DNA from 3 places in the Brenneria nigrifluens DSM 30175 genome. Region 3 is predicted to be linked to each of the others. Evidence: predicted binding sites of a transcription regulator. Region 3 holds the regulator's gene; each other region holds the start of a gene.
The links. Region 3 encodes Fur, which represses iron uptake genes when iron is present. Its sites were predicted from a motif close to ATAATAATGAGAACNACTATCAA; they were not measured.

Region 1 (10,575 bases), 960 kb from region 3:
CGACGATAGTCTGGCCGACAAAAAAGCGATTGAGAATGTCGAAGGGGTCAAAGGCTGCTTTCATAACGCCGGGCAAATTCAGATAATTTTCGGCACCGGCCTGGTAAATAAAGTCTATGCCGAATTTATCAAAGCCGCGGGTATCAGTGAATCCAGCAAGTCCGAGGCCGCCTCTCTAGCCGCCCAAAAATTGAACCCGCTGCAACGTCTGGCGCGTCTGCTGTCAAACATTTTTGTGCCCATTATTCCGGCGATCGTGGCATCCGGCCTGCTGATGGGGCTGCTCGGGTTGATTAAAACCTATGGCTGGGCCGATGCCGGCAGCGCGATTTTCATTATGCTGGATATGTTCAGTTCCGCCGCCTTTATCATCCTGCCCATTCTTATCGGCTTCACCGCGGCGCGGGAATTTGGCGGCAACCCCTATCTCGGCGCCACGCTGGGCGGCATCCTCACCCACCCCGCCCTCACCAACGCCTGGGGGGTCGCCGGCGGTTTCCAGACCATGAGCCTGTTCGGTCTGGATATCGCTATGGTGGGTTATCAGGGCACGGTATTTCCGGTGCTGCTGGCCGTATGGTTTATGAGCATGGTGGAAAAGCGCCTGCGTAAAGTGGTGCCCGATGCGCTGGATATCATCATTACCCCATTTCTGACCGTGGTCATTTCCGGCTTTATCGCCTTGTTGATCATCGGCCCGGCGGGCCGTATGCTGGGCGACGCTATTTCCTTCGTCCTGAGCACCCTGATCACCCACGCCGGCTGGCTGGCCGGGCTGCTGTTCGGCGGGCTTTACTCCGCCATTGTCATCACCGGCGTGCATCACAGTTTCCACGCCATTGAAGCCGGTTTGCTGGGCAATCCCAACATCGGCGTGAACTTCCTGCTGCCGATTTGGGCGATGGCCAACGTGGCGCAAGGCGGCGCCTGTCTGGCGGTGTATTTCAAAACCAAGGATGTGAAGATCAAGGCGATCGTTATCCCCTCCTCGTTTTCCGCACTGCTCGGCATCACCGAAGCGGCGATATTCGGTATCAACCTGCGCTTTGTAAAACCGTTTCTGGCCGCGCTGGCCGGCGGCGCGCTGGGCGGCGCCTGGGTGGTCTTCAATCACGTCAGTATGACGGCGGTAGGATTGACGGGCTTTCCGGGATTGGCGATCGTCCAGGCTGGTTCTATGCTTAGCTATCTGATTGGTATGCTCATTGCCTTTGGCGCGGCGTTTATCATTTCATTCCTGCTGAAATATAAAACGGATAACACATAATTATGGAAACCCACCTGTTAAAACGCATGGCGCACGCTCTGATGTCTAATCAGGCCCGCGTCGGCGACGATCCTCACCGTCCGCATTGGCACCTGTCGCCAAACGTCGGGCTACTCAACGACCCGAATGGCTTTATTCATCATAACGGGCGTTACCATCTGTTTTATCAGTGGAATCCTTTAGCCTGCGCCCACGGCGCAAAATTCTGGGGGCACTGGAGCTCGCCCGACCTGGTGAGCTGGCGACACGAACCCGTTGCGCTGGTGCCCAGCGAAAGCTATGAGACGCACGGCTGCTATTCCGGTTCCGCCGTGGTTGATAATGGCGCGATTACCCTGATTTACACCGGCAATGTGAAATACGCCGACGGCTCGCGCAGCGCATTCCAGTGCCTGGCCAGGGAAAACGCCGACGGCGAGTATGACAAACTGGGTCCGGTACTGACGCTGCCCGAAGGCTATACCGGGCATGTACGCGACCCGAAAGTCTGGAAGCACGATGGCCGCTGGTACATGGTGCTGGGAGCGCAGGATAAGCAGCTCCAGGGTAAGGTGCTACTGTATCGCTCCGGCGATTTGCGCCGCTGGAATAAAATTTCCGAAATCGCCGGTTCGCGCCTTGGCGGACTGGGGGATTTCGGCTACATGTGGGAATGCCCGGATTTATTCAGGCTGAACGGACAGGATGTCTTAATCTGCTGCCCGCAGGGCGTACCCGCGCAAGAAGAGCGCTATCTGAACACCTTCCAGGCCGGTTACCTGGTCGGGACGCTGAATTATCAAAGCGGCGACTATCCGCACCATGGATTCAACGAACTGGATCTTGGCTTTGAGTTTTACGCGCCGCAAACAACATCAAGCGAGGACGGACGACGTTTGCTGTTTGGCTGGATGGCCATTCCCGATAAGGACGAGTTTTTTGCGCCGACGATCGCCCATGGCTGGATCCATACCATGACCTGCCCGCGGGAGCTGACGCTGCGTGAAGGTAAGCTCTATCAACAGCCGGTGCGCGAACTGCAACAGCTGCGAACGCAGCACTTTGCATGGCAAGGCGTCGCCGACTATGCGCCGCCGTTGCCGGTGAACAGCGCCGAAATCGCCTTGACCGTTAAGGGCGAATTCCAGCTCAACATCGCTTCCCTGATGGTGCTGTGCTGGAACGGCGAATGCCTGACCCTGAGCCGGCATAACCGCCGCACCGGCGAACCGGAACATCGCTACTGGCGCGGAGAATTGCACCAGCTACAGATATTGTGCGATCGCTCCAGTATCGAGATTTTTATCAATGAAGGCGCAGCCGTGATGTCCGCCAGCTATTTCCCCGACGGCGACGCCGCCATTACGTTCAGCGGACCGGGAAGATTGGCATTGCAGCACTGGCTGTTGGCGCCATCCGTGATAAAATGACGCCCCTTTTCTCTGACAGCGGACCGATCCCGCGGTGAAACAAACTAAACGCATAACAATCAGCGACATCGCAGCACTCGCGGGGGTATCGAAATCCACTGCGAGCCTGGTGCTGAACGGCCGCGGTAAAGAGTTCCGCGTTTCCGATGCCACCCGCGATCGCATTCTGGCCGTCGCCCGCGAGCAGCGCTATCAGCCCAGCATCCATGCCCGCTCCCTGCGTTCGTCGCGCAGCAATACGCTGGGGCTGGTGGTGCCGGAAATGACCAACTATGGTTTTGCCGTTATCTCGCGCGACCTGGAAATGCTGTGCCGCGAAGCGGGGCTGCAGCTTCTTATCGCCTGTACGGACGAGAACGCCAGTCAGGAGATGATGGCCGTCAACAGCCTGATACAGCGCCAGGTGGACGGGCTGATCGTCGCATCCAGTATGCTCAGCGATGCCGAATACCAGAAAATCAATCAGCAACTGCCCGTTATTCAGTTTGACCGGGTGATTGGCGAGTCCGACCTGCCGCTGGTGATCACCGAGTCGATAGAGTCGACCGCGACGCTGGTCGAGCGCATCGCCCGCCAGCACGGCGACGAGTTCTATTTTATTGGCGGTCAATCGCGCATTTCTCCTACCCGAGACCGTCTGGCCGGCTTTCAGTTGGGATTACAACGCGCGGGTATCGAGTGTCGGCCTGAATGGATTATTCACGGCAATTATCATCCCAGCTCAGGTTATGAAATGTTCGCCCAGCTCTGCGCCGAGCTGGGCCGGCCGCCCAAAGCGCTGTTTACCGCCGCCTGCGGCCTGTTGGAAGGGGTGTTGCGTTACCTGAACCAGCATAACCTGATGGAGAGCGATATCCGGCTGTGCAGCTTTGACGATCACTATCTGTTCGACTGCCTGCCGTTGAAAATCGACACCATTGCCCAGGACAGTGAAAGTCTGGCGGGAAACAGCTTTGAGATGATTACCACGTTGATCGAAGAACGCGCGCTGACGCAGGCTAAGCGCTATATTCCGCCAATGCATATCCACTGGCGGCACCCTGACTCACGTCAGTGAGTCAGGAAAACGCGCATGATGACTATTTAGCCGCCGACTCCGCGCCCACCAGCCCCACCTTGAGATATCCGGCTTTGCGTAGCGCATCCATCACTCTCATCATGGTTTCATAATCCACGCTTTTATCCGCCTGAAAGAAGATGGTGGTTTCTTTATTGCCGCTGGTGGTGGCGTCCAGCGCCTGCGCCAGCGACTCTTCGCTTACCACGTCATCGCCAACATATAATTGCTTATCGGCTTTCACCGTCAGGTAGACCGGCTTTTCAGGGCGCGGCTGCGGCGCGGCGGACGAAGCGGGCAAATCAACGCGAACGTCCACCGTCGCCAGCGGCGCGGCCACCATAAAGATAATCAGCAGAACCAGCATGACATCGATAAACGGCGTCACGTTGATATCGTGCATTTCGCCGTTTTCGCTCACATCATCGTTTAAATGCATGGCCATGACTTATCCCGCCCGCAGTTTTTGCGCCGATGAAGAGGCCCGGTTGTCGTTGCTGGCCGCCACATCAAGGTCACGACTTAACAGCAGCAGCACCTGGGCGGCGACATCGCCCACCAGCGCTTTATATCCCGTAATCCAGCGGGCAAAGATGTTATAAATAACCACCGCCGGGATAGCGGCGACCAGGCCGATAGCCGTCGCCAGCAACGCCTCGGCGATGCCCGGCGCGACGACTGCCAGATTGGTGGTTTGCGTTTGCGCGATGCCGATAAAGCTGTTCATGATGCCCCATACGGTGCCGAACAACCCGATAAACGGCGCCACCGCGCCGACCGTCGCCAGATAACCATTACCGCGCCCCATATGGCGGCCGGTGGCGGCAACGCGGCGTTCCAGGCGAAAAGCCGTACGCTCTTTAATCCCGTTGTTATCGTCGGAACGTTCGGACAGCTCCAGTTCATTCAGCGCATCCGTCAGCAATTGCTTCGCCACGCCCCCGTTCTTGAACGCCTCCGCCGCATCTACGGCATCCCCCAGCGTTTTGGCCTGTTCCAGCGCCAGATATTCACGACGGGCGCGACGCTTGGCGCCCGCCAGCTCCACGCTTTTACTGAAGAAGATCGCCCAGGTAATGACCGAAGCCAGCAGCAGGCCGACCATCACCGTTTTCACCACCAGGTCGGCATGCTGATACATGCCCCAAACGGACAAGTCCGTGGTCATCAGGTTATTGGTACCCGGCGCGGCGCTAGGCGGCAAGGCGAGAGATGAAGCGGGATCCTGCGTTGCAGGGGTTGCAGGGGTTGCAGGCGCAGCCGGTTCAACTTGCGTGGCGGGCGCTTCCTGCGTTGCGGGCGCTTCCTGCGTTGCGGGAGCGGACGATGTTGCGGCATCGCCGGCATTTCCATCTGACAATGGGGTTGTAGCAGGCGCCGCAAACGTATGCCCGCCGAGCCCCGCAGTCAACAGCAGGGCAACCAGCACGCTGCGGAAAAGTGCGCTGAACGCGCAACGTTTTTTTTGCCAGGCTGATGATACCTGTTGGGTAATGCTACTGACAGCCGTATTCACGCTGTGCCTCCACCATTAATCCATCACTAATGACACAAGAAATCAGCCTGAAATAATATCAAACCCTGAGCGAATTGATAGTCGTTCTCATTATTATTTATGCTTGTGGAACTATTTTTTTTACGCCATTACATGATTGAATTAAGCATTTGCATTACTGGTAATCGCATAAAAGATAAATAATAACAAATAGCCGGAGAGCCTGGCGGCCATGGAGAGAAGCCGCTGCGCGCATGGCGGTTAGCGGCCCTAAATCTGTCAGCGCCCAAACGCCCGATGCGTAACATCGGGCGTTTTGACCGACTGCGGTGAAGAAAATCCTCTACGCATTACAGCGCGGCGATGGTGGCCTGCTGTTCGAGCAATTTCGCTTTTGCTGCCGCATAACCGTCGAGCTTTTCACGCTCTTTCGCCACCACGGCTTGCGGCGCGCGCGCCACAAAACCTTCGTTGGACAGCTTGCTTTCGATGCGGCCGATTTCAGTTTCGATTCTGGCCACTTCTTTTGCCAGACGCTCCAGCTCCGCCGCTTTGTCAATCAACCCCGCCATCGGGATCAAAAGCTCGGCGCCTTCCACCAGCTTGGTCACCGACACCGGACCTTTATCGCCCGCCGGCAACAGCGTAATGCTTGCCAGACGCGCCAGCGTCTGAATAAAACCGCGGTTCTCCTCCACCCGGCGCGTCGCCTCGGCGCTGGCGCCGCGTAACAGCAGCTCCAGCGGTTTCCCCGGCGCGATATTCATTTCCGCACGGATATTACGCACGGCGATAATCGCCTGTTTGATCCATTCCAGATCGTTCAGCGCCTGGGTATCTTCCTGCGCGGCGTCGAACTCGGGGAAAGGCTGCAACATGATGGTGTCGGCGCTAATGCCTTTCAGCGCTTTCACCCGCTGCCAGATGGTTTCGGTGATAAATGGAATGATCGGGTGCGCCAGACGCAGCAAGGCTTCCAGCACGTTCACCAGCGTATGGCGCGTACCGCGCAGCTCCGCCGCCGTTCCGCCGTTCATCACCGGCTTCGCCAGTTCCAGATACCAGTCGCAGAACTGGTTCCAGGTGAACTCATACAGAATATTGGCGGCGATATCGAAACGATAGCTGTCCAGCGCTTCGCGGTAGGCTTTAACCGTACGGTTGAATTCGGCCAGGATCCAGCGGTCGGCCAGCGACAAGACTTTATCTGCGCCGTTAAAGCCGCAATCCTGACCTTCGGTATTCATCAGCACGAAACGGCTGGCGTTCCACAGCTTGTTACAGAAGTTGCGGTAACCTTCCAGGCGTTTCATATCCCAGTTGATATCGCGCCCGGTCGAGGCCAGCGCCGCCAGGGTAAAGCGCAGCGCGTCGGTGCCGTGCGGTTCGATGCCGTTCGGGAACTGCTTTTCGGTACGCTTGCGGATTTTTTCCGCCAGCTGCGGCTGCATCATATTGCCGGTGCGTTTTTCCAGCAGGGCTTGCAGCGAAATCCCGTCCACCATATCCAGGGGGTCGATCACGTTGCCTTTGGACTTGGACATCTTCTGCCCTTCTTCATCACGGATCAGCCCCGTCATGTAGACCGTGTGGAACGGCACCTGCGGCTTGCCGTCTTCATCCTTGATAAAGTGCATGGTCAGCATGATCATGCGGGCAATCCAGAAGAAGATAATGTCGAAGCCGCTGACCATCACGCTGCTCGGGTGGAAAGCTTTCAGATCCGGCGTCTGTTCCGGCCAGCCCAGCGTGGAGAATGTCCACAGCCCGGAGGAGAACCAGGTGTCCAGTACGTCTTCGTCCTGATTCAGCGCCACGTCGTCAGCCAGATTGTTTTCGCGGCGCACTTCCGCTTCGTCGCGGCCGACGTAAACCTTGCCTTCGGCGTCGTACCAGGCCGGAATGCGGTGCCCCCACCACAGCTGGCGGGAAATACACCAGTCCTGAATGTCGCGCATCCAGCTGAAGTACATGTTTTCGTACTGCTTGGGCACAAACTGGATACGGCCGTCCTCAACCGCTTCCACCGCCGGTTTGGCCAGCACCGCCGCCCGCACGTACCACTGATCGGTCAGCATCGGCTCAATCACCACGCCGCCGCGGTCGCCGTACGGCACCGTCAGGTCGTGCGCCTTGATCTCTTCCAGCAGGCCGAGATCCTCAAAGGCCGCCACCACGGCTTTACGCGCGGCAAAGCGCTCCAGACCGCGAAACGCCGGCGGAATATCGCTGCTGTATGCGGTGCTGGCTTCGCCGTTGGTATCAAACACTTCGGCCTGCTGACGGATATCGCCGTCAAAGGTCAGAATGTTGATCATCGGTAGCTGGTGGCGTTTACCCACTTCATAGTCGTTAAAGTCGTGGGCCGGGGTGATCTTCACGCAGCCGGTGCCTTTTGCCATATCCGCGTGTTCGTCGCCGACGATCCGGATGCGACGCCCCACCAGCGGCAGGATCACTTCCTTGCCGATCAGATCCTTATAGCGCGGATCTTCCGGGTTCACCGCCACGCCGGTATCGCCCAGCACGGTTTCCGGACGGGTGGTGGCCACCACCAGATAGTCTTTACCATCGGCGGTTTTAGCGCCGTCGGCCAGCGGGTAGCGCAGGTGCCACATGGAGCCTTTCGATTGGCGGTTTTCCACTTCCAGGTCGGAAATGGCGGTGCGCAGCTTCGGATCCCAGTTCACCAGGCGCTTGCCGCGATAAATCAGATCTTCTTTATACAGGCGGACGAACACTTCCTTCACCGCGTTGGACAGACCTTCGTCCATGGTAAAGCGCTCGCGCTCCCAGTCGACGGAGTTGCCCAGACGGCGCATCTGGCGGGTAATGGTGCCGCCGGACTCGGCCTTCCACTGCCAGATTTTATTGATAAACCCTTCGCGGCCGTAATCATGGCGGGTTTTACCCTCTTCCGCCGCGATCTTGCGCTCCACCACCATCTGGGTGGCGATACCGGCGTGGTCGGTGCCCGCCTGCCACAGGGTGTTTTTCCCCTGCATACGCTGATAGCGGATCAGCGTATCCATAATGGTTTGCTGGAAAGCATGGCCCATATGCAAGCTGCCGGTGACGTTGGGCGGCGGGATCATGATACTGAAGCTTTCTTTGCTGGTATCGCCGTTCGGCTTGAAATAGCCTTGTTGTTCCCAGCGCTCGTAGAGCGGCTGCTCGATATCTTGCGGGTTATATTTCGTTTCCATTATGCTCAAAATTCAGTGGGTTGGCGATTTGGCCGTGGTCAAATGAAAGCCGACGCCGCGATAGGCTTTATAACGGTCGCGCGCCAACTGTTTCAGGGATTCTTCGTAAGGGACAAAGTCTATCACTTCATGGAAAGCGGTGGCAAAATCTGCGAAATACGGCAACAGGCTGATCAGCAGATCCCGTGGGGCGTTTCCCCGCCGCTCGGGCCAGGCCAGTTCGACCGGCGCCCCCTGACGCGGCCCCTCGCCCGCCAGATTGTGCGGCACAAACGAATGGGGATCGCGCTGCCACAGCGCTTCATCCAGGCGCACGGCCTGCTGCTCGTTTTCGCAGGCGATCAATACCCGCTTTCCCGCGCGCCAACGTTCCGCCGCCACATCGCATGCCAACGCCTCATGGGCGCTGAGCTCACCGCTTTTGTCGTCGTGTTCGAGAAGATAGAACGTTGCGTTTTTCATTATTTACACTATTGATAAGGGCCGGATATCCCGGCCCGGTATAACTGGTTTATTCAGGCGCGGTTTACTGTGCCTGACAGATTACCATCATTCCACGTCGTTCAGCCCGGCGCGATTGAGCAGAAACTGCGACAACAGCGCCACCGGACGACCGGTCGCGCCTTTGGCCTTGCCTGAACGCCACGCCGTACCGGCGATATCCAGATGCGCCCAGTTGTATTTGCGCGTAAAACGCGACAGGAAGCAACCCGCGGTAATCGCGCCGCCGGGCCGGCCGCCGATGTTGGCCATATCGGCGAAATTGGATTCCAGCTGCTCCTGGAACTCATCGGTTAACGGCAGACGCCACGCCCGATCGCCGGACTGCTCGGACGCGCCCAGCAGCTCGTGCGCCAGCGGATTATGGTTCGACATCAGCCCGGTAAGGTGGTGGCCCAGCGCAATCACGCAGGCTCCGGTCAGCGTGGCGACGTCGATAACCACGTCGGGTTCGTAACGTTCAACGTAGGTGAGCGCATCGCACAGCACCAGACGGCCTTCGGCATCGGTATTCAGCACTTCCACCGTCTGGCCGGACATGGTGGTCAGCACATCGCCCGGACGGTAGGAACGCCCGTCGACCATATTTTCACAGCCGGCCAGCACGCCGACGATATTCAGCGGCAGCGCCAGCTCCGCCGCCATGCGCATCACGCCGTAAACCGTGGCGGCGCCGCACATATCATATTTCATTTCGTCCATGCTGTCGGCGGGCTTGATGGATACGCCGCCGGAATCAAACGTCAGCCCCTTGCCGACCAGCACAATCGGCCGGGCATCCGCCGAGGGATCGCCTTTATATTCAATGACGGACATTAATGATTCATTCTGCGAACCCTGGCCGACCGCCAGATAGGCGTTCATACCCAGCGTTTTCATCTGTTGCTCGCCAATCACCCGGGTAATAATGTTCTGGCTGTAGGTATCGGCCAGTTGACGCGCCTGTGACGCCAGATACGCCGCATTGCAGATATTGGGCGGCATATTGCCGAGGTCTTTCGCCGCCTTGATGCCGGCGGCGATAGCCAGGCCGTGCTGAATGGCGCGCTCGCCGCCGGTCAGCTCGCGGCGCGTCGGCACGTTGAACACCATTTTACGCAGCGGACGACGCAGCTCGACCTTATTACTCTTAAGCTGATCAAAGGTATAGAGCGACTCTTTCGCGGTTTCGACCGCCTGACGCACTTTCCAGTAGGTATTGCGGCCTTTCACGTGCAGTTCGGTCAGAAAACAGACCGCTTCCATTGAACCGGTTTCATTCAGCGAGTTGATGGTTTTCTGAATCACCTGTTTGTACTGCCGTTCGTCCAGTTCACGCTCTTTGCCGCAGCCAATCAGCAAAATGCGTTCCGACAGGATGTTGGGTACATGGTGCAATAGCAATGATTGACCTACTTTGCCTTCCAGTTCACCGCGGCGAAGCAGCGCGCTGATATAGCCGTCGCTGATTTTATCCAGCTGTTCGGCAATCGGGGACAGGCGACGCGGTTCAAACACGCCGACGACAATGCATGCACTGCGTTGTTTTTCCGGGCTACCGCTTTTTACGCTGAACTCCATGTACTCTCCTGAATCTTAAAGACAAAGACGGCATCAACGGCTAGAATGTGACACTCCGTAATACTTTCCCGCCGTTGCGT
Region 2 (10,575 bases), 1.7 Mb from region 3:
TTGAGGCTAACCCAGGCCCCGGTATGGGCGTACTGATGGCCTATATGTTCTTTGGCCGCGGCAATGCGAAGGAGTCCGCTCCGGGGGCGGCGATTATCCACTTCTTCGGCGGGATCCACGAAATTTATTTCCCTTATGTGCTGATGAATCCGCGGCTGATTATAGCGGTGATCCTGGGCGGGATGACCGGCGTATTCACGCTGAGCCTGCTGGGCGGCGGCCTGATCTCTCCGGCGTCGCCGGGTTCTATTCTGGCGGTATTGGCCATGACGCCGAAAGGCGCCTATTTCGCCAACGTGGTGGCGATTGCGGCGGCCTTCACGGTTTCCTTCATCGTTTCCGCCATTCTGCTGAAAAGCGGCAAAAACAAGGACGAGGAAGATATTGGCGAGGCCACCCGCCGGGTGCAGGATATGAAAGCGACCTCCAAGGGCCAAAACCGCACCGATGGCGGCGTTAGCGGCGACCTGAGCACGGTACGTAAAATCATCGTCGCCTGCGATGCCGGCATGGGTTCCAGCGCCATGGGGGCCGGGGTGCTGCGCAAAAAAGTGCAGGATGCCGGGCTGAGCAATATTTCGGTGACCAACAACGCCATCAACAACCTGCCGGACGATGTCGATCTGGTGATCACCCACCGCGATCTCACCGAACGCGCCCTGCGCCATGCGCCGCAGGCGCAGCATATCTCGCTGACCAATTTCCTTGACAGCCAGCTGTATGGCGATCTGGTGGCGCGTCTGGTCGCCGCGCAAGGCAGCGCCTCTCAGGGGCCGAAAGCCGCGGCAGCCAAACCGGATGTCGCCGGCGAAGGGGCAACGCTGTTTCAGCTTGGCGCTGACAACATCTTCCTTAACCAACATGCCGCCACCAAAGAGCAGGCCATCCGTTTTGCCGGCGAGCAGCTGGTGCAGGGCGGCTTCGTCAAGCCGGAATACGTGGATGCCATGCTGGAGCGTGAAAAACTGACTTCCACCTATCTGGGCGAATCCATTGCGGTGCCGCACGGCACCATCGAAGCGAAAGACCAGGTACTGAAAACCGGCGTGGTGTTCTGCCAGTACCCCGACGGCGTGCGCTTTGGCGAGGATGAGGATGACATCGCGCGTTTGGTTATCGGTATCGCCGCCCGTAATAACGAGCACATTCAGGTAATTACCAGCCTGACCAATGCGCTGGATGATGAAGCGGTGATTGAACGTCTGACGCATACCCAGGACGCGCAGGAAGTGCTTGACCTGCTGTCCGGTAAAAAGAACGCCTGACTATACGGTAGCGCCGCCCGCGGGCGGCCTCTTTTTTCTTCGTTCTAAAAGGGTAAGCATAATGAAAGCATTACATTTCGGTGCCGGTAATATCGGCCGTGGATTTATCGGCAAGCTGTTGGCCGACGCCAATATAGAACTGACGTTCGCCGACGTCAGCCAGCCGCTGCTGGAGGCGTTGAATAGTCGCAAAAGCTATCAGGTGCGTATTGTGGGAGAGCAAACGCAGACCGAAAACGTCAGTAACGTGAGCGCGGTTCACAGCGGCAGCCAGGAAGCGGTGGCGCTGATCGCCGACGTCGATCTGGTCACCACGGCCGTCGGGCCGCAGATTCTGGAAATGATTGCCGGGACCATCGCCCAGGGGCTGGTGCAACGTCAGGATAACGGCAATGCGCGGCCGTTGAATATTATCGCCTGTGAAAATATGGTGCGCGGCACCAGCCAGCTTAAGCAGCATGTGCTGAAACTGCTGCCGCAAGATAAGCTGGAGTGGGTGGCGGAGCATGTGGGATTCGTCGATTCCGCGGTCGACCGTATCGTGCCGCCTTCCGAGGCCGGCAGCAGCGATGTGCTGGCGGTGACGGTGGAAACCTTCAGCGAATGGATTGTCGACCGGACCCAGTTCAACGGCGAGCCGCCGGTCATCCCCGGTATGGAATTGACCGATAGCCTGATGGCGTTTGTCGAGCGTAAGCTGTTTACGCTGAACACCGGTCATGCCATTACCGCCTATCTGGGCCGGCAGGCCGCACATCAGACCATCCGCGACGCCATTCTCGATCCGCAGGTGCGCGCCGTGGTTAAAGGGGCGATGGAAGAGAGCGGCGCGGTGCTGATTAAACGCTACGGTTTTGACGCCGATAAACACGCCGCCTATATCGATAAGATTCTTGGCCGTTTTGAAAATCCCTACCTGCACGATGACGTGGAACGCGTGGGGCGCCAGCCGCTGCGCAAGCTGAGCGCCGGCGACCGGCTGATTAAGCCGCTGCTGGGTACGCTGGAATATCAACTGCCGCATGACAACCTGATTATCGGTATCGCGGCGGCGATGCATTACCGCAGCGAGCAGGATCCGCAGGCGCAGGAACTGGCCGCGCTGCTGCAAAAAGTGGGGCCGCAGGCCGCGCTGGCGCAGATTTCCGGTCTGGACGCCGACAGTAAGGTTGTCGCGCAGGCGGTGAATGTGTATAACGCCATGCGGTGATCGGCGCGTCCCGGCACGAGGTAGGTTTGGCCTTTGCCTGATTCCCGCGGGCGTTCGCAACCTTGATGTTGGGAACAGGCGATGTCGGATATAACCGATGTCGCCGTACACTCGCCGGCGAGCCATATTACCGGAGGTGGGAGCGATCTGTGCGCGGGCTAAAGGTACGAGAAGGGACGATGGAAAAAACACAGGCGTTTGAAAACCGGGTGCTGGAAGCGCTGAATGCGGCGACGACGGTGCGCAGCTTTATGCTGCGGGCCGTTGAGCTGTTGGCCGAAGCGGCCGGCATCCTGATGTTGCAGGTGTTTCGCAAGGACGACTATGCGGTAAAATATGCGGTTGAGCCGCTGATGACGGGAAGCGGTCCGCTGGGCGATCTTTCCGTGCGTCTCAAGCTGATTTACGGATTGGGGATAATCAGCCGTAAAGAGTATGAGGATGCCGAATTGCTGATGGCGCTGGGTGAAGAACTGACGCACGACGAGCATGATTACCGCTTTACCGATGATGAAATTCTCGGTCCGATTGGCGAATTGCACTGCGTCAGCGCGCTGCCCGCCGAGCCGCCCCTGCCCGCTGACGGCGACTCGGAGGATCGGTTGCTGATCGGTATGCGGCAACAGCGTTATCAGCAGATGGTTCGCTCCACGCTGGTGCTTTCGCTCACGGAGCTGATTTCCCAAATCAGCTTGAAAAAAGCCTTTTGACCGCTGTTTCTCCACCCTCGTCCACTGCACCGGCAACCGGTTTAGTGTATGCTTGTTCCCCCGCATGATTCTCCCGGTACATAGGTTTATTAGGTTATGAAAGAGCAGGAAAAAGCAGAAATAAAACGCCTCAGCGATCAGTTGGATAAGTTGAACCGTAAGCAGGTTACGCTGCTGGAACAAGGGGATGCGGAAGCGATAACCCTTAATCAGGAAGCATGCGGGAAGCTGGCGGCGGAAATTGAGCGTCTGCGCAATGTCAGAGAGCAGAAGCTCAGCCTGGAAGCGCAAAAGCTGGCCCGTCTGCCGTTTAGCCGCGCCATCAGCAAAAAAGAGCAGGCCAATCTGGGCGCGTTGAAGAAAAGCGTACGCGGATTGGTGGTGGTGCACCCCATGACGGCGCTGGGGCGTGAAATGGGCCTGAAAGAGATGACGGGCTACGCGCCAAAACCCTTTTAGGCCGCGCCTCCCGTCCTGGGCGCGATGCCGTAAACGGCTTCCCTTATCTTCATATATTGCTTACAGCAATTCAGACCATTGATAAAGCCCGTTATTAGGGAGAGCGTGGCGAGGGGCCGTAGCGGCGTAAGCCGCCGACAAATTTGCCGGGAGCAAATTTGAACAGCATTTATGCTGGCCCGCAGGGTGGGACACAAGGAGGTGTCCCATAATAGCCCCTCGCTACGGTAGGCCCGGGTATCTCAGGCTTACAGACGGCTTTGTCAGCAACCTCTCTTGCTTACCGCCATTACTTTTTATAGCCCAACTGGGGCGATGAACGGGAAAATGCGATGCCGGCCGGCGTTGTATCGTCCTGTGAGGTCGCCAGACGAAATACGGAAACGGCCTGTTTGAGCAGCGTCGCCTGCTCTTCTAACGAGTCGGCCGCCGCGGAGGATTGTTGCACCAGCGCGGCGTTCTGCTGGGTGGTGCTGTCCATTTCCACAATCGCCTGACTGATCTGGGTAATTCCCCGGCTCTGTTCATCGGAAGCCGTGGCTATCTCGCCCATAATGTCATGCACCTGCGTCACGGACGTGACGACATCATGAATGGTTTTACCCGCATTACCGACCAGCGTGGCGCCGTGTCCGATCTGGCTGACCGTCTCGGCGATCAGTCCCTCAATCTCTTTGGCCGCCTGCGAACTGCGCTGCGCCAGATTGCGCACTTCGCCGGCCACCACGGCGAAACCCCGGCCTTGCTCGCCGGCGCGGGCGGCTTCAACTGCGGCGTTCAGCGCCAGAATATTGGTCTGGAAGGCGATGCCGTTAATCACCGAGGTGATCTCGGCGATACGCCTGGAGCTGTGTTCAATATCATTCATGGTTTTCACCACGTTGTTCACCTGCTCGCCGCCTTGCTTCGCGGTCTGGGACGCGCCGATCACCAGGGTGTTGGCGTGGTGGGCATTGTCGGCGTTCTGTTTGACCGTTGCTGTTAGCTGCTCCATGCTGGCGGCGGTCTGTTCAACGGCGGCCGCCTGCTGCTCGGTGCGCGAGGAGAGGTCGGTGTTGCCGGCGACGATCTCCCCCGCGGCGGTGAAGATCTGACTGACGCCGACGCGGATCTCGTCGATCATGTTATGCAGATTGGCATTCATTTTCGCCATCGCCCGGATAAGCTGCCCCAGCTCATCGCGGCGGGTGGTTTCGACTGTCATGGTCAGATCGCCGGTTGCGATGCGTTCGGCCATATCCAGCGTGGTATTCAGCGGGGTGGTGATTTGGCGTGAGATAAACCAGGAGATCAGTAACCCGAGGATGAGGGTAATCAGCGCGGTAACGCCCATCTGGATCTCGGAAGCGCGAATATCCTGCTGGGTGAACTGTAGCTGATCCTGAAGCAGGGATTGGATGATGGCATTGAGTTCGTCGGCACTGGTCGCCATTTGCCGCGCCTGCGCCAGCTCTTCCTGATAGGCCGGCATATAAGCCATGGCCCGCTCTTCATAGCTGTTCATGGTGCTCAGGACCGGCGCGAGTATCGCCTGTTGTTCGGCGGGCAGGCTCTGGTAAAGCGTCGTCAGCGAGGTTTGCGCATCGTCAATGGCGGCGGCGAGTTCATCCGCGGATTCTTTGTCCCGGGATAACAACAGGCCGCGGACATGATAACGAACCGCCGTCAGTTTCAGGTTCAGATCGGCAAGCAGCAACTGAAGCGACAGATTATAACCGTCGGCGTTTAATTGATCGCCCAGTTCTTTTAATGGTTTTTCCGTTTCGGAAATATTCCAGCTTTTCCTGACGTCGTCCTTTTTGTGAATGGCATCAACGTAGTTTTTCTGCCGTTGCTGATATTCGGCGATAACGGTTTCGATATGGGCGAATTGTTCTCTGGCTTTTTCCGGCCAGTTCCAGCCTTTGGCTTCAGATACATACTTATTGATATTCTCAATATGGGTAATATTTTGCTTTATATCTTCCGGGGAGTATGTGGCGCTATAGCGTACCCGATAATATTTTGCCTGGTTAATTTCATTATTGATACTGCTGCTTAAATTGACTTTATCAATACTTTCTTTTAATTCTTCAATATGCATAACGCCTGCGCCGGCAATAATTACCGTCATCATTATGATCAGGAAGAAGCCTAAGCCTAATTTCTTACCGACGTTGATATTTTCAAATTTTATAGCCATTTTGTTTCTTCCACTATCTTATGAACTGAATACTGACTCTGGTTTTGCCCCCTTATATGCGAATTATGGGAGACTGCGCCACGAGATTGTCGTGTGAGATACAACATATCGGTATAAAAAATCATACGATAGGATCACAGTTAATTTATCGGCAAATTATGGGGAAACTTTACTATCTCTATTGCTTATCAATATGCAAATAAAGTCTGGAAGAGGGAGAATATTCGATAATTTATAATAAAAAAACCGGAACAAAGACGGTTATTCCGGTTTGCTTTGCCACCGCCCGGACAGGGCGGCGGCGGGAAACGGCTTATTTTTTCGCTTCTGCGAAACGTTTGGCCGCTTCGTCCCAGTTTACGACGTTCCAGAACGCTTTGATGTAATCCGGGCGACGGTTCTGATATTTCAGATAATAGGCATGTTCCCATACGTCCAGACCCAGGATGGGGTAGCCGGATGCGCCGGAAATAGCTTCGCCCGACAGCGGGCTATCCTGATTGGCCGTGGATACCACCGCCAGTTTGCCGTCATCTTTCAGCACCAGCCAGGCCCAGCCGGAACCAAAGCGGGTTGCCGCGGCCTGTTCGAATTTTTCTTTGAAAGTATCGATGCTGCCGAAATCACGCTCGATGGCGGCTTTCAGATCGCCGGCCAGCGTGGTGCCCAGCTTCAGGCCTTTCCAGAACAGGCTGTGGTTGGCGTGACCGCCGACGTTGTTACGTAAAACGGTTTTTTTCTCTGCCGGCACTTTGTCCAGCTTGGTGAGCAGTTCTTCTGCGGACAGCTCGGCGAATTCAGGCAGGGATTCCAGCGCCGCGTTAGCATTATTGACGTAGGTCTGGTGGTGTTTGGTGTGATGGATTTCCATCGTTTGCTTGTCGAAATGGGGTTCCAGTGCGTCATAAGCATAAGGCAGGGATGGCAGTGAATAACTCATGTTTAGCATCTCCGTGGTTATAGTGCTGAGTAATTGTAGTGGTGAACTGTGCTGTACCGAAACGCGACATTGCTCACAATTTCCTAGGCCCGGTACAAGGACAGTATGCGGCGCCGATTTTGTTAGCACCGCGTAAGCACTACGTTCATTATAGTTAATTAAATGATATTGAAAATGATTATTCTCGTCCGAACGCGGTTACCTGCCGGCGTTTAACCCAATATAACAAGCGCTTATGTGGTTAGGGTATGAGGTAAAAACAAATCGGTCTAAGCTCGGCGGCGATTTTCCTGCGCTGCGCTACTCGCTCAGACGCTGCGGATGGGTATAGACGGTGGCGCGCCCCGGACGACAGAACCCCACCAGCGTCAGGTTGCAGCGCTCGGCCACCTCGACGGCCAGCGAGGTGGCGGCGGAAACCGCGAACAGGATCTCCACGCCGCACATGGCGGATTTTTGCACCATCTCGTAGCTGGCGCGGCTGGAAACCAGCACGGCGCCCTGCCGCCACGGCTGTTTTGCCCGCATGCCGAGCAGCTTGTCCAGCGCCACATGGCGGCCGACATCTTCACAGCCGCCGCGCAGCGCGCCGTCCGGCGTAACCCAGGCCGCGGCATGGGTGCAGCCGGTTAACTGGCCCGCCGGCTGTACCTGCTGCAACTGCGCCAGCGCCGATTCAAGGCGGCTGAGCGAGAAGGTTTGGGTAAATGGCAGGGGCGCAACCGGTTTGCCGATCTCCGCCAACTGCTCCACCCCGCAGACGCCGCACCCGGTGCGGCCATCCATCGCCCGTCTGCGGTTTTTTAAACCGGCGAAGCGACGGCTGGAAAGTTCGATTTGTACCTCAATGCCGTTGCATATCGGCTGAACATCGATACCGTAAATATCCTGCGGCGCGGCGATGATGCCTTCCGACAGCGAAAACCCCAGCGCAAATAGCTCCAGGTCTTTCGGCGACGCCATCATCACCACATGTGAAATACCGTTGTAGACCAGCGCCACGGGCACTTCTTCCGCCAGCCAGTCGGCCTGCGGCCGCGTCAGCGCGCCCTGATGGCTGACGGTACGCCGACAGGCCCCCGTGGGGGGAGTAACCGTTTGTGGGATAACGCTTTTCACCTGAAATACCTGCAAGTTAATCGCCTTTAGTCAATGGCGCTATTATTTCACCGCCTCCCCGCGGATGCGAACTTTTCTCTGCAAATGGCGATCGGGCCCACGTCATGGTTGTGAATTTGTTGATTGATGGTTGCTAAATTGTGACATGCTTCGAAAAGTTACCATTCTCTCTGACCGGCGGCTGTCATAACGCGCCATCCCCGCATACGATTTAACCATGCTTACCGTGCAGCGATCGTTTTCATATAGCCTCTATTTCCACTGCGGCTCCGCCGCGTACCCAAACCGCGAAAAGGAGACTGAAATGGCACATATCACATCTGAAGGCCGGCTTATTTCCGATGAGTATGGCGCGCCTAAGCTGAACAAACGCTATGACAACTTTATCGGCGGAGCCTGGGTTCCGCCCGACGGAGGTGAGTATTTTGTTAATCTGACGCCGATTACCGGCCGACCTTTATGCGAGGTGGCCAGCTCTACCTCGCGGGATGTTGATCATGCGCTGGATGCCGCCCACCAGGCGAAAGCCGAATGGGGCGCCATGTCGGTACAGGAGCGCGCGCTGCTTCTGAATCGTATCGCCGACAGGATGGAGCAGAACCTCGGCCTGCTGGCCAGTGTGGAAACCTGGGATAACGGTAAACCGATCCGTGAAACCAGCGGCGCGGATGTCCCGCTGGCCATTGACCACTTCCGCTATTTTGCCGCCTGCATCCGTTCTCAGGAGGGGGCGATCAGTGAAATCGACGGCGACACCGTGGCGTATCACTTCCATGAGCCGCTGGGCGTGGTGGGGCAGATTATCCCCTGGAACTTCCCGCTATTGATGGCCTGCTGGAAGATGGCGCCGGCGCTGGCGGCGGGAAACTGTATTGTGCTGAAACCGGCCAAGCTGACGCCGATGTCGGTGCTTGTTCTGATGGAGCTGATTCAGGACATTCTGCCGCCGGGCGTGATTAACGTGGTGAACGGGTCGGGCAGCGAAATCGGCGAATATCTGGCGACGTCGAAGCGTATCGCCAAAGTGGCGTTTACCGGCTCCACCGAGGTCGGCCAGCAAATCATGGGCTATGCCGCCCAGAACGTGACGCCGGTGACGCTGGAACTGGGGGGAAAATCGCCCAACATTTTCTTTGCGGACGTGATGGACAACGAGGACAGCTTCTTTGACAAGGTGCTGGAAGGGTTCACGCTGTTTGCCTTCAATCAGGGGGAAGTCTGTACCTGTCCGAGCAGGGCGCTGGTGCAGGAGTCGATCTACGATCGTTTTATGGAGAGAGCGATTAAACGCGTGGAGTCCATCCGCATCGGCAACCCGCTGGACGGCAACACCATGATGGGGGCGCAGGTATCCGCCGGGCAGTTGGACACCATCCTCAACTATATCGATATCGGTAAGAAAGAGGGCGCGCGCGTACTGACCGGCGGCCAGCGCAAAGAGATGGCGGGCGAACTGTCCCAGGGCTATTATCTGGAGCCTACCATCCTGTTCGGCAACAACAGCATGCGCGTTTTCCAGGAAGAGATTTTCGGACCGGTGCTGGCGGTAACCACCTTTAAAACCATGGACGACGCGCTGGAAATCGCCAACGACACCGAGTATGGGCTTGGCGCGGGCGTATGGAGCCGCAACGGCAATGTCGCCTACCGGATGGGGCGCGGCATTCAGGCCGGACGCGTCTGGACCAACTGCTACCACGCCTACCCGGCGCACGCCGCGTTTGGCGGTTACAAGCAGTCGGGCATTGGGCGTGAAAACCACAAGATGATGCTGGAGCATTACCAGCAAACCAAATGCCTGTTGGTGAGTTATTCGGATAAGCCGATGGGGCTGTTCTGATTCCTTGCTCAATTATGGGCCGTTGGGAGACTAACGGCCTTTTCCAACCGCGCCCCGCTGCGATTTTCCCCCCGATTCCGCCCGCCGCCGATTGTGCCGACGCTGAACAGGCACTACGCTGTTCACATTACCTATTGAATATACTCGTCATGCTTCAAGTTGCAGATGCGTTGGCTGCGCTCAGTCACCCGAATCACTTACCTGTGTAAGCTCATCGGGATTAAATGAGAGACTTCCTGTCTCTCACCGGAGGCCAGCCGTTGGCTGGTCAAATTCGTTCCCAACGAATTTGTCCTTCCCTTGCCGCCTTCCTGCAACTCGAATCATTTAGAGTATAAAAATCCTATTTTAAGAGGCGGTGCATGACCGACAAGATCGGCTGGATTGATAATTTACGCGCCGTGGCCTGCATGATGGTCGTTCTGATCCACAGCACCACCTATTACATTACCGCCGGCGGCGCGCCGGGCGATGTCCACTGGGATGTGGCGAATATCCTTAATTCGGCCTCGCGGGTTTGCGTGCCGCTGTTCTTTATGATCTCGGGCTATCTGTTTTTTGGCGAGCGCGGCGCCCGGCGGAAACATTTTGCGCGCATTGGTTTATGCATTCTGTTCTATAGCGCTATCGCTTTGATTTATATCGCCGTGTTAACGCCAATCGACCCGCTGAACGCCGCCAGGCAGGTTCTGCAAAAGCCGATTTTTTATCACCTGTGGTTTTTCTACGCCCTTGCGGTGATCTACCTGTTCTCGCCGCTTATCCGCGTCAAGCCGGTGCCGGGAAAGTATCTGGCTATTTTTATTGCGCTGCTGGCGGCGATCGCCAACCCCAATACGGGTAGCGTTGA
Region 3 (10,575 bases):
ATCGACAAAACTCAGAGAACATTTACCCCTATCACGGCTTTCGCCAGAGTTTGTTTTCTATTCTGTGAACAATTTCATAACCTTTTATAAATACAAATTTCTTGTCCCCCGGAATTTCAGTTAAAAAATACCCGCCACAATTTACTTCTCCTTACCGATACGAGTTTCTCATGCCGGTTGTGTCTGTTATTATTAGTCGATAAGCGGGTAAAAAACGGCACCATACCATTAAGAATCAAGAGGTTATTTAATTCATGGCACTGATAGGAATTTTCTTTGGCAGTGATACCGGCAATACCGAAAACATTGCCAAGACGATCCAACAGCAGCTGGGAACCGACGTTGCTGAAGTTCATGACATCGCCAAAAGCAGTAAAGAAGACCTTGAAGCTTTCGATATTCTATTGCTGGGTATCCCCACCTGGTATTACGGTGAAGCCCAATGCGACTGGGATGACTTTTTCCCTACGCTGGAAGAGATCGACTTTAGCGGCAAACTGGTCGCTCTGTTTGGCTGCGGCGATCAGGAGGATTATGCGGAATATTTCTGTGATGCCATGGGAACCATCCGCGATATCATCGAACCGCACGGCGCGACCATCATCGGACACTGGCCGACGGAAGGCTATTACTTTGAAGCGTCCAGAGGTCTGGCGGATGACAAACATTTCATCGGTCTGGCTATCGACGAAGATCGCCAGCCTGAACTGACCGCCGAGCGCGTTACCGCCTGGGTGAAACAGATCGGAGACGAGCTGAATTTGCCAGAACTGACGGCTTAAAACCACGTTTTGGCTCTGACAACTCCCCCGTCAGAGCCAAATCAATAGAAAAAACCTTTCATTAAGATTGATACATTTTTTTAACTTCCGGCCACAAATCTGTACAATACCCCTATCGGTTTTGTATGTTCTCCATCGTTTTCCTCATTTGCCAACAATGCATTGCGTGCTACCTCTGTATTGTGCGTGGGAATAACCTTGTTAACATTGCATGGTTTCCATTTTGAATGCACGGTTCTATAATTGAGACGCTATTATATTTTTTGAGCCGACCGATGCCATAGGCTAGATAGCCCCCATTGATTAAGTAAGCAACAGGACTAAACCCGCATGACTGACAATAATATCGCATTAAAGAAGGCCGGCCTGAAAGTCACTCTTCCGAGACTGAAAATTCTGGAAGTACTGCAGGATCCGGAGTGTCACCACGTCAGTGCGGAAGATTTATATAAGAAACTGATTGATATGGGCGAAGAGATCGGTTTAGCGACCGTCTACCGCGTACTGAATCAGTTTGATGATGCTGGTATCGTTACCCGCCATAATTTTGAAGGCGGAAAATCGGTTTTCGAACTGACCCAGCAACATCATCATGACCATCTGATTTGCCTGGATTGTGGCAGAGTGATTGAATTCCGTGATGAGTATATCGAAGCGCGGCAACGTGAAATCGCGGAAAGACACAGCATTAAACTGACCAACCACAGTTTGTATCTGTATGGCCATTGCAGTGAAGGGGATTGCCGTGAAGACGAAACCCTGCACGATGAAAAAAGATAAATCAACCGCATAAAAAAATCGCCGGGAGCGATTTTCAACGTCGTTCGCGACGGCCCATAGGGTGACGGGCAGGATAGCCCGTCATAATAAATCGCCGGGGCGATTTTTAACAAAATAAAACCGCCTCGGCGGTTTTATTTTTTTATCCTGTAGACAACCCTGCGGTTATCCCACCCAGGTATCCCGCAGACCCACCGTACGGTTAAATACCAGATGCTGCGGACTGGAATAAACCCGGTCGGCACAGAAATAGCCTTCCCGCTCAAACTGGTACGCTTTTTCCGCTTCCGCCTGCGCCAGGCTTGCCTCAACAAAGCCATGGGTCACTTGCAGCGATTCGGGATTGATGGTTGACAGGAAATCATCCGCCGCCCCGGGGTTGGCCACGCTGAACAACCTATCGTACAGCCGGAATTCCGCCGGCAGGCCATGCGCCACCGACACCCAGTGAATAACCCCTTTGACCTTGCGTCCATCGGCCGGATCCTTACTCAAAGTGTCCGGATCGTAGCTGCAATAGATGGCGGTGATAACCCCCTGCTCGTCTTTATCAATGCGCTCCGCTTTGACAACATAGGCATTGCGCAGGCGAACTTCCTTGCCCAGCACCAGACGCTTATATTGCTTATTGGCCTCTTCACGAAAATCCGCGCGATCGATATACACTTCGCGGCTGAAGGCCACCTGGCGGGAGCCCATTTCCGGCTTATTCGGATGGTTTGGCATGGTAACCAGCTCTTCATGTCCCGCAGGAAGGTTTTCAATCACCACCTTCACCGGATCCAGCACCGCCATGGCGCGCGGCGCATTGGCGTTAAGGTCGTCGCGGATACAGGACTCCAGCGCCGCCATTTCAACGTTATTATCCTGCTTGGTGACGCCGATACGGTAACAAAACTCGCGGATAGACGCGGCGCTGTAGCCACGGCGACGCAAACCGGAAATGGTCGGCATACGCGGATCGTCCCACCCTTCAACAATCTTTTCCGTTACCAGCTGGTTCAGCTTGCGCTTGGACATGATGGCGTATTCAAGATTAAGGCGGGAAAATTCATACTGCCGCGGATGGCAAGGTATGGTGATGTTATCCAGCACCCAGTCATACAGGCGGCGGTTATCCTGGAATTCCAGTGTACATAGCGAGTGCGTCACCCCTTCCAACGCATCGGAAATACAGTGGGTAAAATCATACATCGGATAGATGCACCACTTGTTGCCGGTCTGGTGGTGTTCGGCAAACTTGATCCGATACAGCACCGGATCGCGCATCACGATAAACGACGACGCCATATCAATCTTGGCGCGCAAACAGGCGGTTCCCTCGGCAAAGCCGCCGTTACGCATTTTTTCGAACAGCTCCAGGTTTTCCTGCACGCTGCGATCGCGGTAGGGACTATTTTTGCCCGGCGACGTCAGCGAACCACGGTATTCGCGGATCTGCTCCGGCGTCAGCTCGTCCACGTACGCCAATCCCTTACCGATCAGCTCCACCGCATACTGATGCAGCTGATCGAAATAATCGGAGGAATAACGCACATCGCCGCTCCATGAGAAACCCAGCCAGTTAACGTCGCGTTTGATCGACTCAACGTATTCAATATCTTCTTTTACCGGATTGGTATCGTCAAAACGCAGGTTGCATTGCCCGTTATAGTCCTGGGCGATACCGAAGTTGAGACAGATAGATTTCGCATGCCCGATATGCAGATAGCCGTTAGGCTCCGGCGGGAAGCGCGTCTGAATACGGTCATGCTTACCGGACGCCAGATCTTCATCAATAATCTGGCGGATAAAGTTTGTTGGGCGGGCTTCAGCCTCACTCATGCTTGGTTCCTCAATGCTTAAACGACATATAACCGCTAATGATCCAACAAGCCAAGCCGGGAAACAACCGTTAGTTTGATTAAATTCCCGGTGAGGAAAAAAAACGGAGCGAGATAGCAATCTCGCCCCGCGATTTCATCTATTTACCATGGTTCACACAGTAAGATGGCGCTTTACGCTACGCTTCGCTGACTTTTTTCAGCGCGGACGCGATGGACTCCGCCTGGGTGCCGACCACAATCTGCACATTCTGCTTATTCAGCCGGATAACGCCCGCCGCGCCCAGCCGCTTGGCCAAGGCTTCATCCACCAGGCTGGAATCCGCCACGTTCAAACGCAAGCGGGTGATGCAGGAATCAATGGCCAGCAGATTGTCTTTACCGCCGACGGCCTGTAAATAGCCGCGGGCCAGCGTGGTCATATCGCCCGACGCCGCCGCCGAGGCGTTTACATCATAGCCGTCCGCTTCACTGCCGCTTACCGACAGTTCGCGTCCCGGCGTCAGCAGATTGAAGCGCAGGATGGTGAAACGGAACGCCAGATAGTAAATAACGAAGAACGCCAACCCCTGCGGTATCAACATATACCACTGCGTCGCCAGCGGGTTGCGGGACGACAGCACCATATCAACCAGTCCGGCGCTAAAACCGAAACCGGCGATCCAATGCATGCTGGCCGCAATAAACACCGAGATCCCGGTGAGCAGCGCGTGCAGAACATACAGCACCGGCGCCACAAACATAAAGGAGAACTCCAGCGGCTCGGTGATGCCGGTAAAGAATGCGGCGAATGCCGCGGCAAGCATAATCCCCGCCACCTTGCTTTTATTCTCCGGGCGCGAGCAGTGATAAATAGCCAGCGCCGCCCCCGGCAGGCCGAACATCATAATCGGGAAGAACCCGGCCTGATAACGTCCGGTAATGCCGGCGACCGCTTTCCCCGCGTCGATGGACTGTTGTCCGGCCAGGAAATTCGGGATGTCGTTAATTCCGGCCACATCAAACCAGAACACCGAGTTCAGCGCATGGTGCAGACCGACGGGGATCAACAGGCGATTGAAAAAGGCGTAAATACCGGCGCCGGTCGCGCCCAACTGCTGAATATACTCGCCAAAAGCGACCAGCGCGTTATAAATGACCGGCCACGCATACATCAGGATAAAGGCGACCAGAATCATCAGGAATGAGGTGAGGATCGGCACCAGGCGCCGTCCGCTAAAGAATGACAGCGCTTTTGGCAGTTCCACCTGACTAAAGCGGTTATACAGCTCCGCGGAAATCACCCCGACCAGAATACCGATAAACTGGTTTTTAATATTGCCGAACGCGGCGGGCACCTGTTCCAGCGGAATTTTCTGGATCATCGACACCGCTTCCGGCGAACCGAGCGTGGTCAGCACAAGGTATCCGACGAAACCGGTCAAGGCCGCGGCGCCATCTTTATCCTTCGACATACCGTAAGCCACGCCGACGGCAAACAGCGCCGCCATATTTTCGATAATGGCCGCGCCCGATTTAATAAACAGCGCCGCCAGGGCATTTTCACTTCCCCAGCCGACCGGATCAATCCAGTAGCCAATCCCCATCAGGAGCGCGGCGGCGGGCAGCGTGGCGACTGGCACCATCAACGCCCGGCCGATTTTTTGCAAATAACCAAGAATACTCACATGTTCCTCTCTTCCCCTGTGGGACAAAAAACTGCCGGTTAAACCTGCTCACAGCCGGGTAAAACCACAACGGGTGGTTTTGGCATGGAGTGTAAGAAAAATATTTCGCTTCACAAATTAAACCCTACCATTATGTGATAACAATCACTAAAAAATCGCATATAAAAAGTTTATACCTGCATAAATCGCCAACTTATTTTAAGATGAAAAAAAACAGGCTACACTGATACGCACTGTTATTTCGCTGCTGAAACGCGCCGCCAAGGCGATTTAGCGCGATACTTATTTAATCGTCCTCAAACAATCAGGAGACCGCTGATGAGACTGATTCCTCTCTCTACCCCCGCTGAAGTCGGCAACTGGGCCGCACGTTATATCGTGCAGAAAATCAACGAATTCAACCCGAGCGCCGCCCGCCCTTTCGTGCTGGGCCTCCCCACCGGCGGTTCACCGCTGGAAGCCTACAAAGCGCTGGTGGCGATGCACCGGGCCGGAGAGGTGAGTTTTAAGCATGTGGTGACGTTCAATATGGATGAATATGTCGGCCTGCCCGCCGAACATCCGCAAAGCTATCGCAGCTTTATGCAGCAGAATTTATTCAATCACGTTGATATTCCTTCGGAAAACATTAACCTGTTGAATGGCAACGCGGAAGATATCGCAGCGGAATGTCGCCGTTACGAAGAGAAAATCAAGTCTTACGGCAAGATCCACCTGTTTATGGGAGGCGTAGGAAATGACGGGCATATCGCTTTCAATGAACCCGCCTCTTCTTTAGCTTCCCGAACTCGAATCAAAACCCTGACGGAAGAGACGCGCCTCGCCAACTCTCGTTTCTTTGACGGCGATGTTAACCTGGTGCCGAAATTCGCCCTTACCGTCGGCGTCGGCACCCTGCTGGATGCCGAGGAGGTAATGATCCTGGTCACCGGACGCAACAAGGCCCAGGCATTACAGGCCGCGGTGGAAGGAAACGTAAACCATATGTGGACCATCAGTTGCCTGCAACTTCACGCCAAAGCGGTAATGGTATGCGACGAACCGTCGACGATGGAGCTGAAAATCAAAACCGTTAAATATTTCCGTGAGTTAGAAACGGAACAGATGAAAAATCTTTAATCAGTGGTCGGGAGTCGACGATGTACGCTTTAACAAACGGCCGGATTTATACCGGCCACCAGGCGCTGGATAATCACGCGGTGGTGATTGCCGACGGTCTGATAGAGAACGTTTGCCCCGTTAGCGACCTTCCCGCCGGGCTGAAAAGGCATGACCTTGGCGGCGCGTCGCTCGCCCCCGGATTTATCGATCTCCAGCTAAACGGCTGCGGCGGGGTTCAGTTCAACGACTCGCTGGAATCCATCTCGGTGCAAACGCTGGAAACCATGCATCAGACCAACCTGAAAGCGGGCTGCACCAGTTTTTTGCCTACGCTTATCACCTGCAGCGATGAGTTTATGAAGCACGGCGTGGAAGTGATGCGCGCCTATCTGGCGCAGAACAGCTTCCAGGCGCTGGGCCTGCACCTCGAAGGCCCCTGGCTGAACGTAATAAAAAAAGGCACGCACAACGCCGACTTTATTCGTCAACCGGCGCAGGAACTGGTGGATTTCCTGTGCGCCAACGCGGACGTCATCAGCAAAATCACCCTGGCGCCGGAAAAAGTCTCCCCGGCGATAATCCGCCAGTTGGCGGACGCCGGCATCGTGGTTTCCGCCGGCCACTCCAACGCCACCTGGGAACAGGCCAAACGGGGCTTTGCCTGCGGCATTAGCTTCGCCACCCACCTGTTCAACGCCATGCCTTATCTCACCGGCCGCGAACCCGGCCTGGTCGGCGCCGTTTATGACGCCCCTGAAATCTATTGCGGCATTATCGCCGACGGCCGCCACGTTAGCTGGGCCAATATCCGTAACAGCAAGCGGATTAAAGGCGAAAAGCTGGTGCTGGTCACCGACGCCGTGGCGCCGGCGGGATCGACGATTGACCGGTTCATTTTTGCCGGTAAAACCATATACTACCGCGACGGCCTGTGCGTGGATGAAAACGGCGTGCTCAGCGGTTCGGCCCTGACGATGATAGAAGCGGTGCGCAACTGCGTGGAACAGGCGGGGATCCCGCTGGATGAGGCGCTCAGAATGGCGACCCTCTATCCAGCGCGCGCCATCGGCACAGACAGGCAGCTAGGCAGCATCGAAAGCGGTAAAGTCGCTAATTTGACCGTTTTCGACCGTAATTATCACATTCTCAATACTTTTGTTAACGGCAGCGATGAATTGGCGGTGACAAGGAATTGACCATACGCGGATAACTTTTCATGACCATTGGCGGACAAGCGCAGATAGGGAATGTTGATCTGGTTAAACAATTAAACAGCGCGGTCGTGTACCGCCTGATCGATCAACAAGGGCCGATTTCACGCATCCAGATAGCGGAACAGAGCCAGCTTGCCCCCGCCAGCGTCACCAAAATCACCCGCCAGCTGCTGGAGCGCGGGTTGATCAAAGAGGTGGAGCAACAGGCTTCCACCGGCGGCAGACGCGCCATTTCCATTGTCACCGAAACGCGCCCGTTTCATGCCATCGCCGTGCGCCTCGGGCGCAATGACGCCACCGTCGCGCTATACGATTTGCAGGGAAAATCCCTGGGGGAGGCGCACTACGACCTGCCGGAAAAAACCCAGGAAAGCGTGGAAACCGCACTGTTTAAAGCCATCGCCCACTTTATTGATAACCATCGGCCGCGCATCCGCGAGCTGATCGCCATTTCCGTGGCGTTGCCCGGTCTGGTCGATCCCCATGCCGGTCTCGTGCGTTATATGCCCCATATCGGCGTCAACAACTGGCCGCTGGTGGATAATATCCAGCGCCGTTTCCAGGTCGCCAGTTTTGTCGGCCACGATATTCGCAGCCTGGCGCTGGCGGAACACTACTTTGGCGCCACGCACGACTCGCTGGATTCGCTCCTGGTGCGCGTCCATCGCGGTACCGGCGCCGGGATCCTGGTTAACGGACAGATATTTCTCGGCACGAACGGCAACGTGGGGGAAATCGGCCATATACAGATTGATCCGCTGGGAGAGCGCTGTCACTGCGGCAATTTCGGCTGTCTGGAAACGGTCGTTGCCAATGGGGCCATCGAACAACGCGTACGGCATTTATTGCAGCAAGGCTACCCCAGCAAAATCGAGGCGGATAACTGCACCATCGCCGCCATCTGCAAAGCCGCCAATCGGGACGATCCGCTGGCTCGCGAAGTAATTGAACACGCGGGACAATATCTGGGGAAAGCCATATCCATCGCCATCAACCTGTTTAATCCGCAAAAGGTGGTGATCGCCGGGGAAATTACCGCCGCCGAAAAAACCTTGCTGCCCGCCATTCAACGCTGCATCAATGCGCAGGTGCTGAAAGATTTTCGCAATAGCCTGCCCGTTGAAGTATCCGCTTTGAACCACCTCTCGGCGATCGGCGCCTTTGCGCTGGTAAAACGCGCCATGTTAAACGGCGTGTTGTTGCAACATTTGCTGGAAACTCACTGATCGACGTTTTTTCTCATAAGAACGGGTTATGGAATCACTAAAAACATGACGATTCCAGCGGGTGAATTTATCGATTATTCATCAAATCGCCGTATAAATTATTCAAACATCATCAGCATGGCTTTTTTTATTAGATGATATTGAATTCCTATGGCGTTTTGATGCTAAATCATTGTCACTGACACGGCATTGGTAATCATTATGCAGGAAAAACGGCGGCGACATTGCCGTCCGTAAATTGCAGCTGATTAATCTGAAACAATTAGGGAGTCATCCATGTGTTCTATCTTCGGTGTGCTTGATCTCAAGACCGATCCTGTTGAAATGCGTAAAAAAGCGCTGGAATTATCACGCCTGATGCGTCACCGCGGACCGGACTGGTCCGGTGTCTATGCCGGCGACAAAGCCATTCTGGCCCATGAGCGTCTGTCCATCGTTGATGTGAACACCGGCGCCCAGCCGTTGTACAACCTCGCGCGTACCCACGTTCTGGCCGTTAACGGTGAAATTTATAACCACCAGGCGCTGCGTCAGCAATATGGCGACCGCTACGCGTTCCAGACCGGCTCCGACTGCGAAGTCATCCTGGCGCTGTACCAGGAAAAAGGCCCGGAATTCCTGGACGATCTGCAAGGCATGTTCGCCTTCGCGCTCTACGACAATGAAAAAGACGCCTACCTGATCGGCCGCGATCACCTGGGCATCATTCCGCTGTACATGGGATACGACGAATTCGGCAACTTCTACGTGGCTTCAGAAATGAAATCGCTGGTTCCGGTGTGCCGCACGATTAAAGAATTCCCCGCCGGCAGCTACCTGTGGAGCAAGGACGGAGAAATCCGTGAATACTATCATCGCGACTGGTTCGATTACGAAAACGTAAAAGACAACGAAACCGACGCCGATGCCCTGCGCGACGCGCTGGAAGAGTCGGTGAAAAGCCACCTGATGTCGGATGTGCCTTACGGCGTTCTGCTCTCCGGCGGTCTGGACTCCTCGGTGATCTCCGCCATCACCAAAAAATACGCCGCCCGCCGGGTTGAAGACGGCGAGCGCAGTGAAGCCTGGTGGCCGCAGCTGCACTCTTTCGCCGTCGGCCTGAAAGGCGCGCCGGACTTGAAAGCCGCTCAGGAAGTCGCCGAACATCTGGGCACCGTGCACCACGAAATCCACTTCACGGAGCAGGAAGGGCTGGATGCGATTCGCGATGTGATTTACCACATTGAAACCTACGACGTGACGACCATTCGCGCCTCTACCCCGATGTATCTGATGTCGCGTAAAATCAAGGCGATGGGCATCAAGATGGTACTGTCCGGCGAAGGCTCCGACGAAGTGTTTGGCGGCTATCTCTATTTCCACAAAGCGCCGAACGCCAAAGAGCTGCATGAGGAAACCGTGCGCAAACTGCTGGCGCTGCACCAGTATGACTGCGCCCGCGCCAACAAGGCGATGTCGGCCTGGGGCGTGGAAGCGCGCGTGCCGTTCCTGGATAAAAAATTCCTGGATGTGGCCATGCGCATCAACCCGCGCGATAAAATGTGCGGCAACGGCAAAATGGAAAAACACATTCTGCGCGAATGTTTTGAATCATACCTGCCGCACAGCGTGGCATGGCGCCAGAAAGAACAATTCTCCGACGGCGTCGGCTATAGCTGGATTGATACGCTGAAAGAAGTTGCCGCTCAGCAGGTTAGCGACCAGCAGTTGGAAACCGCGCACTTCCGTTTCCCGTACAACACGCCGACCTCCAAAGAAGGCTATCTGTACCGTGAAATCTTCGAAGAGCTGTTCCCGGTTCCCAGCGCCGCGGAATGCGTGCCTGGCGGCCCGTCAGTCGCCTGCTCTTCGGCTAAAGCCATTGAATGGGATGAATCCTTCAAAAAGATGGATGATCCCTCGGGTCGCGCGGTTGGCGTACACCAGTCCGCTTACTGATCGCCGGTTTTGTTTTTCGCTATTGCAACGGGCCGCACAGGCCC

Region 1: the regulator Fur is predicted to act here: its motif matches at 5,324-5,346, upstream of exbB (tol-pal system-associated acyl-CoA thioesterase).
Region 2: the regulator Fur is predicted to act here: its motif matches at 6,929-6,951, upstream of sodA (superoxide dismutase [Mn]).

The regions. Positions count from the first base shown of each region.
Region 1 is NZ_CP034036.1:4,307,152-4,317,726, forward strand. It holds gene EH206_RS20230 (sucrose-specific PTS transporter subunit IIBC) at 1-1,267, shown strand, start outside; gene EH206_RS20235 (glycoside hydrolase family 32 protein) at 1,267-2,676, shown strand; gene EH206_RS20240 (LacI family DNA-binding transcriptional regulator) at 2,711-3,733, shown strand; gene exbD (TonB system transport protein ExbD) at 3,756-4,178, opposite strand; gene exbB (tol-pal system-associated acyl-CoA thioesterase) at 4,182-5,249, opposite strand; gene EH206_RS20255 (valine--tRNA ligase) at 5,579-8,434, opposite strand; gene EH206_RS20260 (DNA polymerase III subunit chi) at 8,447-8,896, opposite strand; gene pepA (leucyl aminopeptidase) at 8,984-10,495, opposite strand.
Region 2 is NZ_CP034036.1:119,737-130,311, forward strand. It holds gene EH206_RS00505 (PTS mannitol transporter subunit IICBA) at 1-1,265, shown strand, start outside; gene EH206_RS00510 (mannitol-1-phosphate 5-dehydrogenase) at 1,327-2,475, shown strand; gene EH206_RS00515 (MltR family transcriptional regulator) at 2,655-3,185, shown strand; gene EH206_RS00520 (YibL family ribosome-associated protein) at 3,282-3,644, shown strand; gene EH206_RS00530 (methyl-accepting chemotaxis protein) at 3,934-5,826, opposite strand; gene sodA (superoxide dismutase [Mn]) at 6,140-6,766, opposite strand; gene fdhD (formate dehydrogenase accessory sulfurtransferase FdhD) at 7,067-7,900, opposite strand; gene exaC (acetaldehyde dehydrogenase ExaC) at 8,190-9,725, shown strand; gene EH206_RS00550 (acyltransferase) at 10,088-10,575, shown strand, end outside.
Region 3 is NZ_CP034036.1:3,346,629-3,357,203, forward strand. It holds gene fldA (flavodoxin FldA) at 255-782, shown strand; gene fur (ferric iron uptake transcriptional regulator) at 1,113-1,562, shown strand; gene glnS (glutamine--tRNA ligase) at 1,728-3,386, opposite strand; gene nagE (N-acetylglucosamine-specific PTS transporter subunit IIBC) at 3,565-5,052, opposite strand; gene nagB (glucosamine-6-phosphate deaminase) at 5,371-6,171, shown strand; gene nagA (N-acetylglucosamine-6-phosphate deacetylase) at 6,192-7,349, shown strand; gene nagC (DNA-binding transcriptional regulator NagC) at 7,370-8,593, shown strand; gene asnB (asparagine synthase B) at 8,870-10,531, shown strand.